Regions from separate parts of the Enterobacter kobei genome, predicted to be linked through region 3. Evidence: predicted binding sites of a transcription regulator. Region 3 holds the regulator's gene; each other region holds the start of a gene.
What was found. The regulator CRP, encoded in region 3, controls carbon source genes, mostly activating them, when cyclic AMP is high. The targets are predictions, from matches to a motif close to ATGTGANNNNNNTCACAT.

Region 1 (3,230 bases), 1.3 Mb from region 3:
GCTGCTTGTTTCAGCATGGTGACCTGCTCTGCCGTCAGCAGGGCGGGGAAATGTGCATCTGCCAGGACGGGAGCAAGGGCTGATTGCAAATTCTCTGCAAGCTGAGCGAAGGCAGCTTGAAAACGTGGGTGCATGGCGTTTGCCTCATAAAGGTTAATGGATCGGTAGTTTACGGAGCCGCTGGGGCTTTATATGTGATCCACTTCTCATTATGTATGCAACTTATGAAATCAAAATGAAATTTGCGCGACGCATCGCAAATTTTAGCCCATCACCGCCAGAATCAACGGGAAAATGAACGGGGCGAGCAGGGAGGTGATAATCCCGCAGATCACCAGCGCCAGGGAGCTAAAAGCCCCTTCCTGATAGTCCAGCTCCGCGCAGCGGGCGGTACCCAGGGCGTGCGAGGCGGTACCCATCGACAATCCCCGCGCCGCTTTAGTATGGATCCGCATCGCGTTCAGGAGGGTGTGACCAAACACCGCGCCGAGAATACCGACGAAAATGACGCACATCGCGCTGATGGCCGGGATCCCGCCGAGGCTGCCGCCTACCGCCATTGCGATAGGTGTGGTCACCGATTTAGGCAGAATAGAGGCCGCAATTTGTGGCGAAGCGCCCATCAATAGCGCCACCGACGTGCCGGTGATCATCGCCACCAGGCTGCCCACAAAACAGATCGTAATGATGGATTTCCAGCGGGCGCGGATCTGGTGCAGCTGCTCATATAAAGGAAAGGCGAGGGCCACAACGGCGGGCTGCAACAGGTCGTTTAAAATTTTGCTGCCGGCAAAGTAACGTTCGTAAGGGATGCCGGTGAGCAGCAGGAAAGGAATAATTACCACCATCGCCACCAGCAGGGGGTTGAGCAGCGGCATTTTGAAGCGTGCGGCAAGTTTACGCGCGGCGAAGAAGACCAGCAGGGTTAACGGCAGAGACCACCAGATATTAGCCATCATTTTTTTGTTTTCTCCCCGATGACGTTACGTTCGCCATGTACCAGATGTGAACTCCAGCTCACGACAAGGAAAACCACCAGCGTGCTAACCGCGCAGGAGACCACAATCGGGCCGAACTGGGCTTTGAGCAAATCAAAATACTGCATGACCCCGACGCCGATGGGCACGAAAAGCAGCGCCATATAGCGGATGAGGACGAAACAGCCGGGGTTAACCCACTTTGCGGGCAGAATTTGCAGCGCCAGTAAAACAAAGAGGATCAGCATGCCGATAATGCTGCCAGGAATGGTGATAGGCAGCAGCGACGCGATAAAAATCCCGGCATACAGGCAGGCGTAAATCAGGACGAATGCGCGCAGATATTGCCAGATAATGTTCAATGATTTGCTCATGGTGATAGTCCTTGATGAAACGCATTCATCATACAATTAAACCTGAAAATGTGCCACGGATCACATCATGAATTTTGAGCATACCAGACATTCCGGAATGGAACGCCGGGCTTTCCACATACATACAGAGCAGCTACTATAGCGCGTCTTTTTTCACAGGTACTCAGAATGCGTGTTTTACTGGCCCCGATGGAAGGCGTGCTCGACTCACTTGTGCGCGAGCTGCTTACCGAGGTGAACGATTACGATCTCTGCGTGACGGAGTTTTTGCGCGTGGTCGATATGTTGCTGCCAGAAAAGTCATTCTACCGTCTCTGTCCTGAACTGCACCGCCAGAGCCGGACGCCTTCCGGTACGCTGGTGCGGATCCAGCTGTTAGGCCAGTATCCTGAATGGCTGGCGGAAAACGCAGCCAGGGCCGTGTCGCTGGGTTCTTATGGCGTCGATCTCAACTGCGGCTGTCCGTCAAAGCTGGTCAACGGCAGCGGCGGCGGGGCAACGCTACTCAAGGATCCTGAGCTGATTTATCGCGGCGCAAAAGCCATGCGCGAGGCGGTACCCTCGCATCTGCCGGTCACCGTGAAAGTTCGTCTGGGCTGGGACAGCGGAGATAAGCAGTTTGAAATTGCCGATGCGGTGCAGCAGGCTGGGGCCACCGAGCTGGTGGTGCATGGCCGCACCAAGGAAGATGGTTATAAAGCTGAGCGGATTAACTGGCAGGCGATTGGCGAGATCCGCAAACGGCTCACTATTCCGGTGATCGCTAACGGCGAAATCTGGGATTACGAAAGCGCGCAGGCATGCCTGAAAGAGACGGGCTGCAATGCGGTGATGATTGGCCGCGGTGCGCTGAACGTGCCCAACCTCAGTCGCGTCGTGAAATATAACGAACCGCGTATGCCATGGGCTGACGTGGTGACGCTGCTGCAAAAATACAGCCGTCTGGAAAAGCAGGGTGATACCGGTTTGTATCACGTCGCGCGCATCAAGCAGTGGCTGAGCTATTTACGTAAAGAATACAGCGAAGCGCTGGGGTTATTTCAGGCGATCCGCACGCTCCAGACGTCGGCTGAAATTGCGCGGGTCATTCAGTCAAAATAACCAGCGGTAATATTTAGATTTAAATAATTCACTATGTGAATATTTTGCTGATTATGTAAATGTATAACAATTTGCGGATTGCCACGCGTTACTAAAAAACGAAAAGTCATCAAGCGTAAGTTGCGCCTTTATTTTTTGAGTGCATGGCGTAATGAAACGTTTTCCTATTTTATCTCTGAGTGCTCCCCTTGTTTTTATGCTGGCTGCGTGCGCACCGGAACATTCCACGGTAGCGCCAATAAAAACGCAGGCGACAGCTGCATCTGTAAATACCCGACTTAACCATGCGGACTGGCCGAAAAACGAATGGTGGAAAGAGTATAACGACCCGCAGCTGAATGCGCTTATTGCGAAAGCGATAGCGGATGCCCCGGATATGCAAATTGCCCGGCAACGTATTACGCTCGCGGAAGCACAGGCGAAGGCCGCTATTGCTGCCGATGGCCCACAACTGGATTTTTCTGCGGATGTTGAACGGCAGAAAATGTCGGCAGAAGGCCTGATGGGCCCGTTCGCGCTGACCGATCCGGCGGCGGGAACGACCGGCCCATGGTACACCAATGGCACTTTTGGCCTCACGGCGGGGTGGGATCTGGATCTGTGGGGGAAAAATCGCGCCCGGATTGCCGCGCGTATCGGTAAAGTGAATGCGCAAAAAGCGGGGCTGGAGCAGACTCGCCAGCTGCTTGCCAGCAGCGTTGCGCGCCTTTACTGGGCGTGGCAGACCCAGGCTGCTGCCGGAGATGTCCTTTCCCAAATTAAGCAGGAGCAGAAAAAT
Region 2 (3,230 bases), 370 kb from region 3:
TTCTTCCTCGAATATAAAGTTGTTTCCTTCGTGGCGCTTGGCGCGGTCGTGCTCTCCATCACTGGCGTTGAGGCGTTGTATGCCGATATGGGGCACTTCGGGAAACTGCCTATCCGCGTGGCATGGTTTATTGTGGTGCTGCCGTCGCTGGTGCTGAACTACTTCGGTCAGGGCGCGCTGCTGCTCAAGAACCCGGAAGCGATTAAGAACCCGTTCTTCCTGCTGGCGCCTGACTGGGCGCTGGTACCGATGCTGATTCTGGCGACGCTGGCGACCGTCATTGCTTCTCAGGCGGTGATTTCGGGGGTGTTCTCTCTGACGCGCCAGGCCGTGCGTCTGGGGTATCTCTCGCCAATGCGCATCATCCATACTTCTGAGATGGAGTCGGGTCAGATCTACATTCCGTTCGTTAACTGGCTGCTCTATTTCGCGGTTGTGATTGTTATCGTGAGCTTTGAGCACTCCAGTAACCTGGCGGCGGCGTACGGTATTGCGGTAACCGGTACGATGGTGCTGACATCGCTTCTTTCCACCACCGTGGCGTACCGAAACTGGCACTGGAATAAATTCCTTGTGGCAATGATTCTGGTGGGCTTCCTGTGCATCGACGTACCGTTGTTCTCTGCGAACCTCGACAAGATTGTCTCCGGCGGCTGGCTGCCGCTGACGCTGGGTCTGGTGATGTTCATCGTGATGACCACGTGGAAGAGCGAGCGCTTCCGTCTGCTGCGTCGTATGCATGAGCACGGTAACTCTCTGGAGGCGATGATCGCTTCCCTGGAGAAATCCCCGCCGGTGCGCGTGCCGGGAACGGCGGTGTATATGTCTCGTGCCCTGAACGTCATCCCGTTCGCGCTGATGCATAACCTCAAGCACAACAAGGTTCTGCACGAGCGCGTGATCCTGCTGACGTTGCGTACCGAAGATGCGCCGTACGTTCACAACGTGCGTCGCGTGCAAATCGAGCAGCTGTCCCCGACATTCTGGCGCGTGGTGGCGAGTTACGGCTGGCGCGAAACGCCAAATGTCGAAGAGGTGTTCCACCGCTGCGGTCTTGAAGGGTTAAGTTGCCGGATGATGGAGACGTCGTTCTTTATGTCGCACGAGTCGCTGATTATCGGCAAGCGTCCCTGGTATTTGCGCCTGCGCGGTAAGCTTTATCTTATCCTGCAGCGTAACGCCCTGCGTGCGCCTGACCAGTTTGAGATCCCGCCTAACCGCGTGATTGAGCTGGGAACGCAGGTCGAGATTTAAGTCCTTCTGCGGGCTGATGCCCTCACCCCGCCCCTCTCCCACAGGGAGAGGGCGCAAACATAAAAAACGGTAACCTGACGGTTACCGTTTTGCATTTACCTCCCCCTCTATTTCACTTAGCGAAACGTTTCGACGTTGATCACAAATCTGTTACGCCATGATGGTTTTCTGAACACTCTTGCGGCTACACTCTTTTTAGCGAAACGTTTCGCTAGTGGAGCAGAAAATGAAGAAAGGCACAGTTCTCAACTCAGAAATCTCATCGGTCATTTCCCGTCTTGGTCATACCGATACGCTGGTGGTTTGCGATGCAGGCTTACCGGTTCCGCGCAGCACAACCCGTATTGATATGGCGTTAACGCAGGGAGTTCCTTCGTTTATGCAGGTACTGGATGTGGTGACGTCGGAGATGCAGGTTGAGGCGGCCATTCTCGCGGCGGAAATCAAACAACATAATCCGCAACTCCACGAAACGTTGCTTAAGTTTATTGAGCAACTGCAGCAACACCAGGGAAACACCATAGAAATTCGTTACACAACGCACGAGCAGTTCAAACAACAAACCGCAGACAGTCAGGCGGTGATTCGCAGCGGGGAGTGTTCCCCGTATGCGAATATCATTCTCTGTGCTGGCGTCACCTTCTGAGGCCATCATGGACGCATTACTGCAACTCAAGGGGATCGATAAATCGTTCCCGGGCGTAAAAGCCCTCTCCGGTGCGGCGCTGAATGTCTACTCCGGTCGCGTGATGGCGCTGGTGGGCGAAAACGGTGCGGGCAAATCCACCATGATGAAAGTGCTGACCGGGATCTACCAGCGTGATGCCGGTTCGCTGCTCTGGCTGGGTAAAGAGACCACCTTTAACGGCCCGAAATCTTCTCAGGAAGCGGGTATCGGTATCATCCACCAGGAGCTAAACCTGATCCCGCAGCTCACCATTGCGGAGAACATCTTCCTCGGCCGTGAGTTTGTGAACCGGTTTGGCAAAATCGACTGGAAAACCATGTACGCCGAAGCGGACAAGCTGCTCGCGAAGCTGAACCTGCGCTTTAAGAGCGACCGTCTGGTAGGCGAGCTCTCCATCGGCGATCAGCAGATGGTGGAAATCGCGAAGGTGCTGAGCTTTGAATCCAAAGTCATCATCATGGATGAGCCGACCGACGCTCTGACTGATACCGAAACCGAATCCCTGTTCCGCGTGATCCGCGAGCTGAAATCGCAGGGACGTGGGATTGTCTATATTTCTCACCGCATGAAAGAGATCTTCGAGATTTGCGATGACGTCACCGTCTTCCGCGACGGGCAGTTTATTGCCGAGCGCGAAGTGGCGACGCTGACCGAAGATACGCTCATCGAAATGATGGTGGGACGTAAGCTGGAAGATCAGTATCCGCGTCTGGATAAAGCACCGGGTGAGATCCGCCTGAAGGTGGATAACCTCTGCGGTCCGGGCGTTCACGATGTGACCTTTACCCTGCGCCAGGGTGAGATCCTCGGTGTCGCGGGTCTGATGGGCGCGGGACGTACCGAACTGATGAAAGTGCTCTACGGCGCACTGCCGCGCACCAGCGGTTATGTCACCCTCGACGGTCATGAAGTGGTGACGCGCTCTCCGCAGGATGGACTGGCGAACGGTATCGTCTATATCTCTGAAGACCGCAAGCGCGACGGTTTAGTGCTGGGCATGTCGGTAAAAGAGAACATGTCGCTTACCGCGCTGCGCTATTTCAGCCGCAGCGGCGGCAGCCTTAAGCATAAAGACGAGCAGCAGGCGGTCAGTGATTTTATCCGTCTTTTTAACGTCAAAACGCCGTCAATGGAGCAGGCGATTGGCCTGTTGTCCGGTGGTAATCAGCAGAAAGTGGCGATTGCCCGCGGGCTGATGACGCGCCCGAAAGTCTTGATCCTCGACGAGCCAACCCGCGGCGTAGACGTGGGCGCAAAGAAAGAGATCTATCAGCTGATTAACCAGTTC
Region 3 (3,230 bases):
TGACGTGGCGCGTCATGTGGATCTGCTGGTTGGCGTGGTGCCTATCGTGAACCTGGAGTGGATCCAGAAGCTGACGCGCGACATGAGCGAGCGCGGCCATTCGCGCGAAGCGGTGATGGATTCGGTGGTGCGCTCCATGGAAGACTACATCAACTACCTCACGCCACAGTTCTCCCGCACGCACATTAACTTCCAGCGCGTGCCGACGGTGGACACCTCTAACCCGTTCGCGGCGAAAACCATCCCGTCGCTGGACGAGAGCTTTGTGGTGATCCACTTCCGCAATCTCGAAGGCATTGATTACCCCTGGCTGCTGGCGATGCTGCAGGGCTCGTTTATTTCGCACATGAATACGTTAGTGGTACCAGGCGGAAAAATGGGGCTGGCGATGGAGCTCATCATGACGCCGCTGGTGGAGCGGTTGATGGAAGGGAAGCAGATTGCGTGAGTTGTTCTGCCCGGTGGCGCTGCGCTTACCGGGCCTACGTTCATGCTTTTGTAGGGCGGGTCAGCGAAGCGCCACCCGCCAAAAGATTAAGCCTCGATCACTTCATACGAATGCGTGATTTTTACCGCTTTCTCCAGCATTAACGCCACAGAGCAGTATTTTTCCGCAGACAGATCCACCGCACGCGAAACCGCCGCGTCTTTAAGCGCTTTACCGGTGACCACAAAGTGCAGATTAATGTGGGTGAACAGGCGTGGCGCCTCTTCGCGACGTTCTGAGGTGAGTTTAACCTCGCAATCCGTCACGTCATGACGACCTTTTTGCAGAATCGACACCACGTCAATCGCGCTGCATCCACCCGCCGCCATCAGCACCATTTCCATTGGGCTGGGGGCTTTATCGCCGGAGTTACCGTCCATCAAAATCTGGTGCCCTGACGCGGATTCGCCCAGGAACGTTAAACCTTCAACCCATTTCACGCGCGCTTGCATATTCTTTGACTCCAACGTTGCATTTTCGGTGACAGATTACGCGTGCGTTACATTTCTCGCAACGGAAGGCGACCTGCATCATGCTGAAGCGAGACACCAGGAGACACGCGGCGAAAGCTATGCTAAAACACTCAGGATGCTACAGTAATACATTGACGTTACACATGTATGCAGAGGACATCAAACTTTACTGGCTGCGAAACGTTACGACAGCCGACTTCCCAGGGTATGGGTAAGAATTCGATTGCAACCCCAGAGTCCGGATGCATCTGATGACTCTGGTGACAGCTTATAACAGAGGATAACAGCGCATGGTGCTTGGCAAACCGCAAACAGACCCGACTCTCGAATGGTTCTTGTCTCATTGCCACATTCATAAGTACCCATCGAAGAGCACGCTGATTCACCAGGGTGAAAAAGCGGAAACGTTGTATTACATCGTCAAAGGCTCGGTGGCAGTGCTGATCAAAGATGAGGAAGGGAAAGAGATGATCCTTTCTTATCTGAACCAGGGCGATTTTATCGGTGAACTGGGCCTGTTTGAAGAAGGCCAGGAACGTAGCGCCTGGGTTCGTGCAAAGACAGCATGTGAAGTGGCTGAAATTTCTTACAAGAAATTCCGTCAGTTGATTCAGGTAAACCCTGACATCCTGATGCGTCTTTCTTCCCAGATGGCGCGTCGTCTGCAGGTCACATCCGAGAAAGTGGGTAACCTCGCCTTCCTGGACGTCACCGGTCGTATCGCGCAGACCCTGCTGAACCTGGCGAAACAGCCAGACGCCATGACCCACCCGGACGGCATGCAAATTAAAATTACCCGTCAGGAAATTGGTCAGATCGTCGGTTGCTCCCGCGAAACGGTGGGTCGTATCCTGAAAATGCTGGAAGATCAGAACCTGATCTCTGCCCACGGTAAAACCATCGTGGTCTACGGAACGCGTTAATTCCGCTCAAACGGCGTGCCATCGCAAGGTGTCACGCCGTTTTTGTCTCTATTCCCCATGTGGCGCAGGCTGATCTATCACCCGGAAGTTAATTACGCACTGCGACAAACGCTGGTGTTGTGCCTTCCTGTGGCCGTGGGCCTGCTTCTGGGACAACTCCAGCAGGGTCTGCTGTTTTCTCTCGTTCCCGCCTGCTGCAACATCGCCGGTCTGGACACGCCGCATAAACGCTTTTTCAAACGCCTGATCGTTGGCGGTTCGCTGTTTGCTGGCTGTAGCCTCGCCGTGCAGCTTTTACTGGCGCGCGATATTCCGCTGCCGCTGATCCTGACCGTACTGGCGATGAGCCTCGGTGTTACCGCAGAAATCAGTTCCCTGCACGCCCGCCTGCTTCCCGCTTCACTGATTGCCGCCATCTTCACCCTGAGCCTCGCCGGGAATATGCCGGTGTGGGAGCCGCTGCTGATCTACGCCCTCGGCACGCTGTGGTACGGGCTGTTTAACTGGTTCTGGTTCTGGCTGTGGCGGGAACAGCCGCTGCGTGAATCTCTGAGCCTGTTGTATGTGCAGCTTGCGGATTACTGCGAAGCCAAATACACCTTGCTGACCCAGCATACCGACCCGGAAAAATCCTTACCGCCGCTGCTGACGCGCCAGCAAAAGGTGGTGGATCTGATAAGCCAGTGCTATCAGCAGCTGCATATGCTCGCCGCCAACAAGAATCACGAATATAAACGCCTGCTGCGCACCTTCCAGGTGGGGCTGGATCTGCAGGAGCATATCTCCGTGAGCCTTCATCACCCACAAGAGGTGCAAAAGCTGGTCGAGCGCAGCCACGCCGAGGCGGTGATCCGCTGGAATGCGCAGACCGTCTCCGCGCGCCTGCGGGTGCTGGCGGACGACATTCTCTATCACCGCTACCCCACGCGCTTTAACATGGATAAACAGCTCGGCGCGCTGGAGAAAATTGCTCGTCAGCATCCGGATAACCCGGTCGGCCAGTTTGCCGCCTGGCACTTCAGCCGCATTGCCCGCGTGCTGCGCACCCAGCGCCCGCTGTATCCCCGCGACCTGATGGCGGATAAGCAAAAACGTCTGCCGCTCCTGCCAGCACTCAGAAGCTATCTCTCTCTTAAGTCTTCTGCCCTGCGCAATGCCGCGCGGATTAGCGTTATGCTCAGTATCGCCAGTCTGATGGGCATGGCGCTGCATCTGCCGAAACCGTACTGGATCTTAATGACCGTGCTGTTTGTCACCCAGAACGGCTACGGCGCCACGCGGGTACGTATTCTGCACCGGGCAGGCGGCACGATGGCGGGGCTGATTATTGCGGGCGTAACGCTACAC
Region 4 (3,230 bases), 1.6 Mb from region 3:
CTGCTCCCGTTCGGAGCAGGTTACCTTCCCTGCGCCAACCTTCTGCTTTTGCTGAGATTTAACAAATCAGATCTCGCTCCCAATGATTAACCACACAACATGTAATGATTTATTTAATTACATAATCATTGACGAGGGAGCAGCATGATCACCATTGAGTTTATTGTCATTCTCCTCTGCCTGCTGACGGGTACACGTTTCGGCGGCATGGGGCTTGGGTTAATCAGCGGGATTGGCCTTTTTATTTTGTGTTTTGTCTTTGGTCTCCAGCCCGGCAAGCCGCCGGTTGACGTGATGTTGACCATTCTCGCCGTGATTGGTTGTGCAGCCACCCTGCAAACTGCCGGTGGGCTCAATGTCATGATGCAATTTGCCGAACGCCTCCTGCGCAAACATCCGCAGCACATCACGCTTCTCGCCCCGTTTACCACCTGGATGCTGACCTTTCTCTGCGGTACCGGCCATGTGGTCTACACCATGTTCCCCATCATTGCGGATATCGCCCTGAAAAAAGGGATCCGACCCGAGCGCCCAATGGCCGTGGCATCGGTAGCATCGCAGATGGCAATCACGGCATCACCGGTTTCCGTCGCCGTCGTGTCGCTGGTCTCCATCCTGGCCGCCCAGCATGGGATCGGTCACGCATGGGGGATCCTGGAAATACTCGCCGTGTCGGTTCCCGCTTCACTTTTTGGTGTCGCCATTGCTGCCCTGTGGAGTTTACGCCGCGGGAAAGATTTGTCTGACGACAGGGAGTTTCAGGAAAAACTAAAAGATCCAAAGCAGCGTGAGTTTATCTATGGCGGTACGGAGACGTTAATGAATCAACGTTTTCCGAAGCAGGCTTACTGGTCGACCTGGATTTTCTTTGCCGGTATTGCCGTGGTTGTCCTGCTCGGGGCCTTCCCCGAACTGCGCCCCGCCTTCGAGTTGAAAGGCAAAATGACGGCGCTGTCGATGAACCTGGTCATTCAGATGATGATGCTCATTGCCGGTGCCGTGATGCTGATGGCCTGCAAGGTCAATGCCTCAGCCATTTCTAACGGCGCGGTATTTAAGGCCGGTATGGTGGCGATTTTCTCGGTGTTCGGGGTGGCGTGGATGAGCGATACCTTTTTCCAGGCGCATCTCGACGAGTTAAAACTGGCGCTGGAAGGCGTGGTGAAAAGCCATCCGTGGACGTATGCCATCGTGCTTTTCCTGGTGTCGAAGCTGGTGAACAGCCAGGCGGCTGCCCTGACGGCCGTGGCGCCAATGGGGCTGATGCTGGGGATCGATCCAAAAATGCTGATCGCCTTTTTCCCGGCGTCATACGGCTATTTTGTTCTGCCGACCTATCCCAGTGATTTAGCCTGCATCGGCTTCGATCGCTCAGGAACCACCCGCATCGGCAAATTCATCATTAACCACAGCTTCATTCTGCCCGGATTAATCGGTGTGAGCTGCGCGTGTGCGGCGAGCTACCTGCTGGTACAGACTTTCTTTTAAAGGCATCAACGGTCGACTTACGCGGTCGCCCGTTTGCAGATATTAATGCGACTCGCCCTGCGGGGTGAAGCGCAGCTCAATCAGCGCGATCGCTTTCTGGATCGCACGAAGCGTCACCGGGTCAGCGGCGGCAGGATGGCTGGTGAAATCAATGTTTCTCAGCTGCGTGGACATCTTCTCGCGGACTTCAACCGGGGCAATAACATCCAGAACATCAAGGATTTGCTTAATAACCAGCTGACAGGCAACAACGTCAGAGACCAGTTCCTGATCGGCGCTCAGGTTTTGTGACATGGGGCTTCTCCTTATTTAAAGGCCGCCATAGTATCAAAACGCAGCCCCTGACATCTCCCCTTCGTCACCAGCAGGGACAAAAAAACCCGCCGAAGCAGGTTTTTTTTATCAGAACATGGCGCCCGGCGGCACGTCTTTAAAGGTGCGGCAGTAATTGGCCCACATACTTTTGAGGATTTTGCGCAGTTTCATTGTGATGCTCCATTAACTTGTCATACAGCTTTATCGTCAATGCGCCTATAATATGACCAACATCACAAAAATCAATGTTTTTGTGATGTGCATCACAATTCAATTTACTGCAACACCTGTTAGCCAGCAAAACCGCGAACAAAATCAAAGAGAGAAGGCAGATCGTCCGGCTATTCCTGGCATTGGGCTACGTCTCTGCGGGTACGATAACGTATCTCCATCCACTCAGAGCGAACCATGAAAAGAGTCATCGTAGCCGGTACGATCCTGCTGCTCGCGGGATGCAGCGTTAACCGTCAGGCGGAAATCAGTAGCCTCGACGCACCAAACGGCATTGTCCGCCTCGATTACGGTCAGGCCGTGCTGCAAAATGCCTGGTCTGACGAATATGTAAATAACGGCACCGCAGTGAAAGCCTGCCAGGGTATGGGGTATGCCACCGCGTCTGCCTACGGGCAACCCGTCAAAACCTGTGCGCTGATAAGCGGCTCTTTGTGCCTTAACGAAAGCGTGACCATTCAGTATAAATGCATGGGTTATGCCGTTAACCCTAAGTCAAATAATCCCTGGTATTAATCCAAGCTGCCAGCGTTTGCTGGCACTTTATTTAACTAAGAACAAAAACAATTCGCATTAATATAAAACCGACAATGCGTTTTATTCCCATTCGTATTTTGAAGTAATGAATATTTATTTTACGTTTTGCAAATAATTAAATAACAAATTATAGTGTCGCTCATTGTGAACCAGTAATAATAACCCGGAGCGTCACCATGCTGAAAACTGAAATGATCGACAAGCTCAATGCGCAAATGAACCTTGAGCTCTTTTCATCCCTTCTCTACCAGCAGATGAGCGCCTGGTGCAGCTACCACAGCTTTGAAGGTGCGGCCGCGTTTCTGCGTCGCCATGCGCAGGAAGAGATGACCCACATGCAGCGCCTGTTTGATTATCTGACCGACACCGGCAGCCTGCCGCGCATTGAGACCGTGGCCTCGCCTTTTGCCGAGTATAATTCTCTCGATGAACTGTTCCGCGCCACCTACGAGCACGAACAGCTGATCACGCAGAAAATTAACGAACTGGTTCATGCGGCAATGACCAGCCAGGATTATCCAACCTTTAATTTCCTGCAATGGTATGTGGCAGAACAGCATGAAGAAGAGAAGCTGTTTAAATCCGTGCTGGATAAATTATCCCTGGTGGGTAAATCAGGTGAAGGTCTTTACTTTATTGATAAAGAACTTTCCACTCTC

Region 1: the regulator CRP is predicted to act here: its motif matches at 1,400-1,417, upstream of BFV64_RS15140 (CidA/LrgA family protein).
Region 2: the regulator CRP is predicted to act here: its motif matches at 1,382-1,399, upstream of rbsD (D-ribose pyranase).
Region 4: the regulator CRP is predicted to act here: its motif matches at 2,055-2,072, upstream of azuC (stress response protein AzuC).

What each region holds. Positions count from the first base shown of each region.
Region 1 is NZ_CP017181.1:3,150,672-3,153,901, reverse strand. It holds gene cdd (cytidine deaminase) at 1-134, opposite strand, end outside; gene BFV64_RS15145 (CidB/LrgB family autolysis modulator) at 264-959, opposite strand; gene BFV64_RS15140 (CidA/LrgA family protein) at 956-1,351, opposite strand; gene dusC (tRNA dihydrouridine(16) synthase DusC) at 1,520-2,452, shown strand; gene mdtQ (multidrug resistance outer membrane protein MdtQ) at 2,604-3,230, shown strand, end outside.
Region 2 is NZ_CP017181.1:4,836,260-4,839,489, reverse strand. It holds gene kup (low affinity potassium transporter Kup) at 1-1,254, shown strand, start outside; gene rbsD (D-ribose pyranase) at 1,481-1,900, shown strand; gene rbsA (ribose ABC transporter ATP-binding protein RbsA) at 1,908-3,230, shown strand, end outside.
Region 3 is NZ_CP017181.1:4,469,580-4,472,809, forward strand. It holds gene BFV64_RS21775 (phosphoribulokinase) at 1-448, shown strand, start outside; gene BFV64_RS21780 (OsmC family protein) at 535-939, opposite strand; gene crp (cAMP-activated global transcriptional regulator CRP) at 1,251-1,883, shown strand; gene BFV64_RS21790 (YccS/YhfK family putative transporter) at 1,941-3,230, shown strand, end outside.
Region 4 is NZ_CP017181.1:2,899,426-2,902,655, forward strand. It holds gene BFV64_RS13980 (anaerobic C4-dicarboxylate transporter) at 145-1,488, shown strand; gene BFV64_RS13985 (DUF2766 family protein) at 1,531-1,782, opposite strand; gene azuC (stress response protein AzuC) at 1,891-1,974, opposite strand; gene yecR (YecR family lipoprotein) at 2,212-2,550, shown strand; gene ftnA (non-heme ferritin) at 2,748-3,230, shown strand, end outside.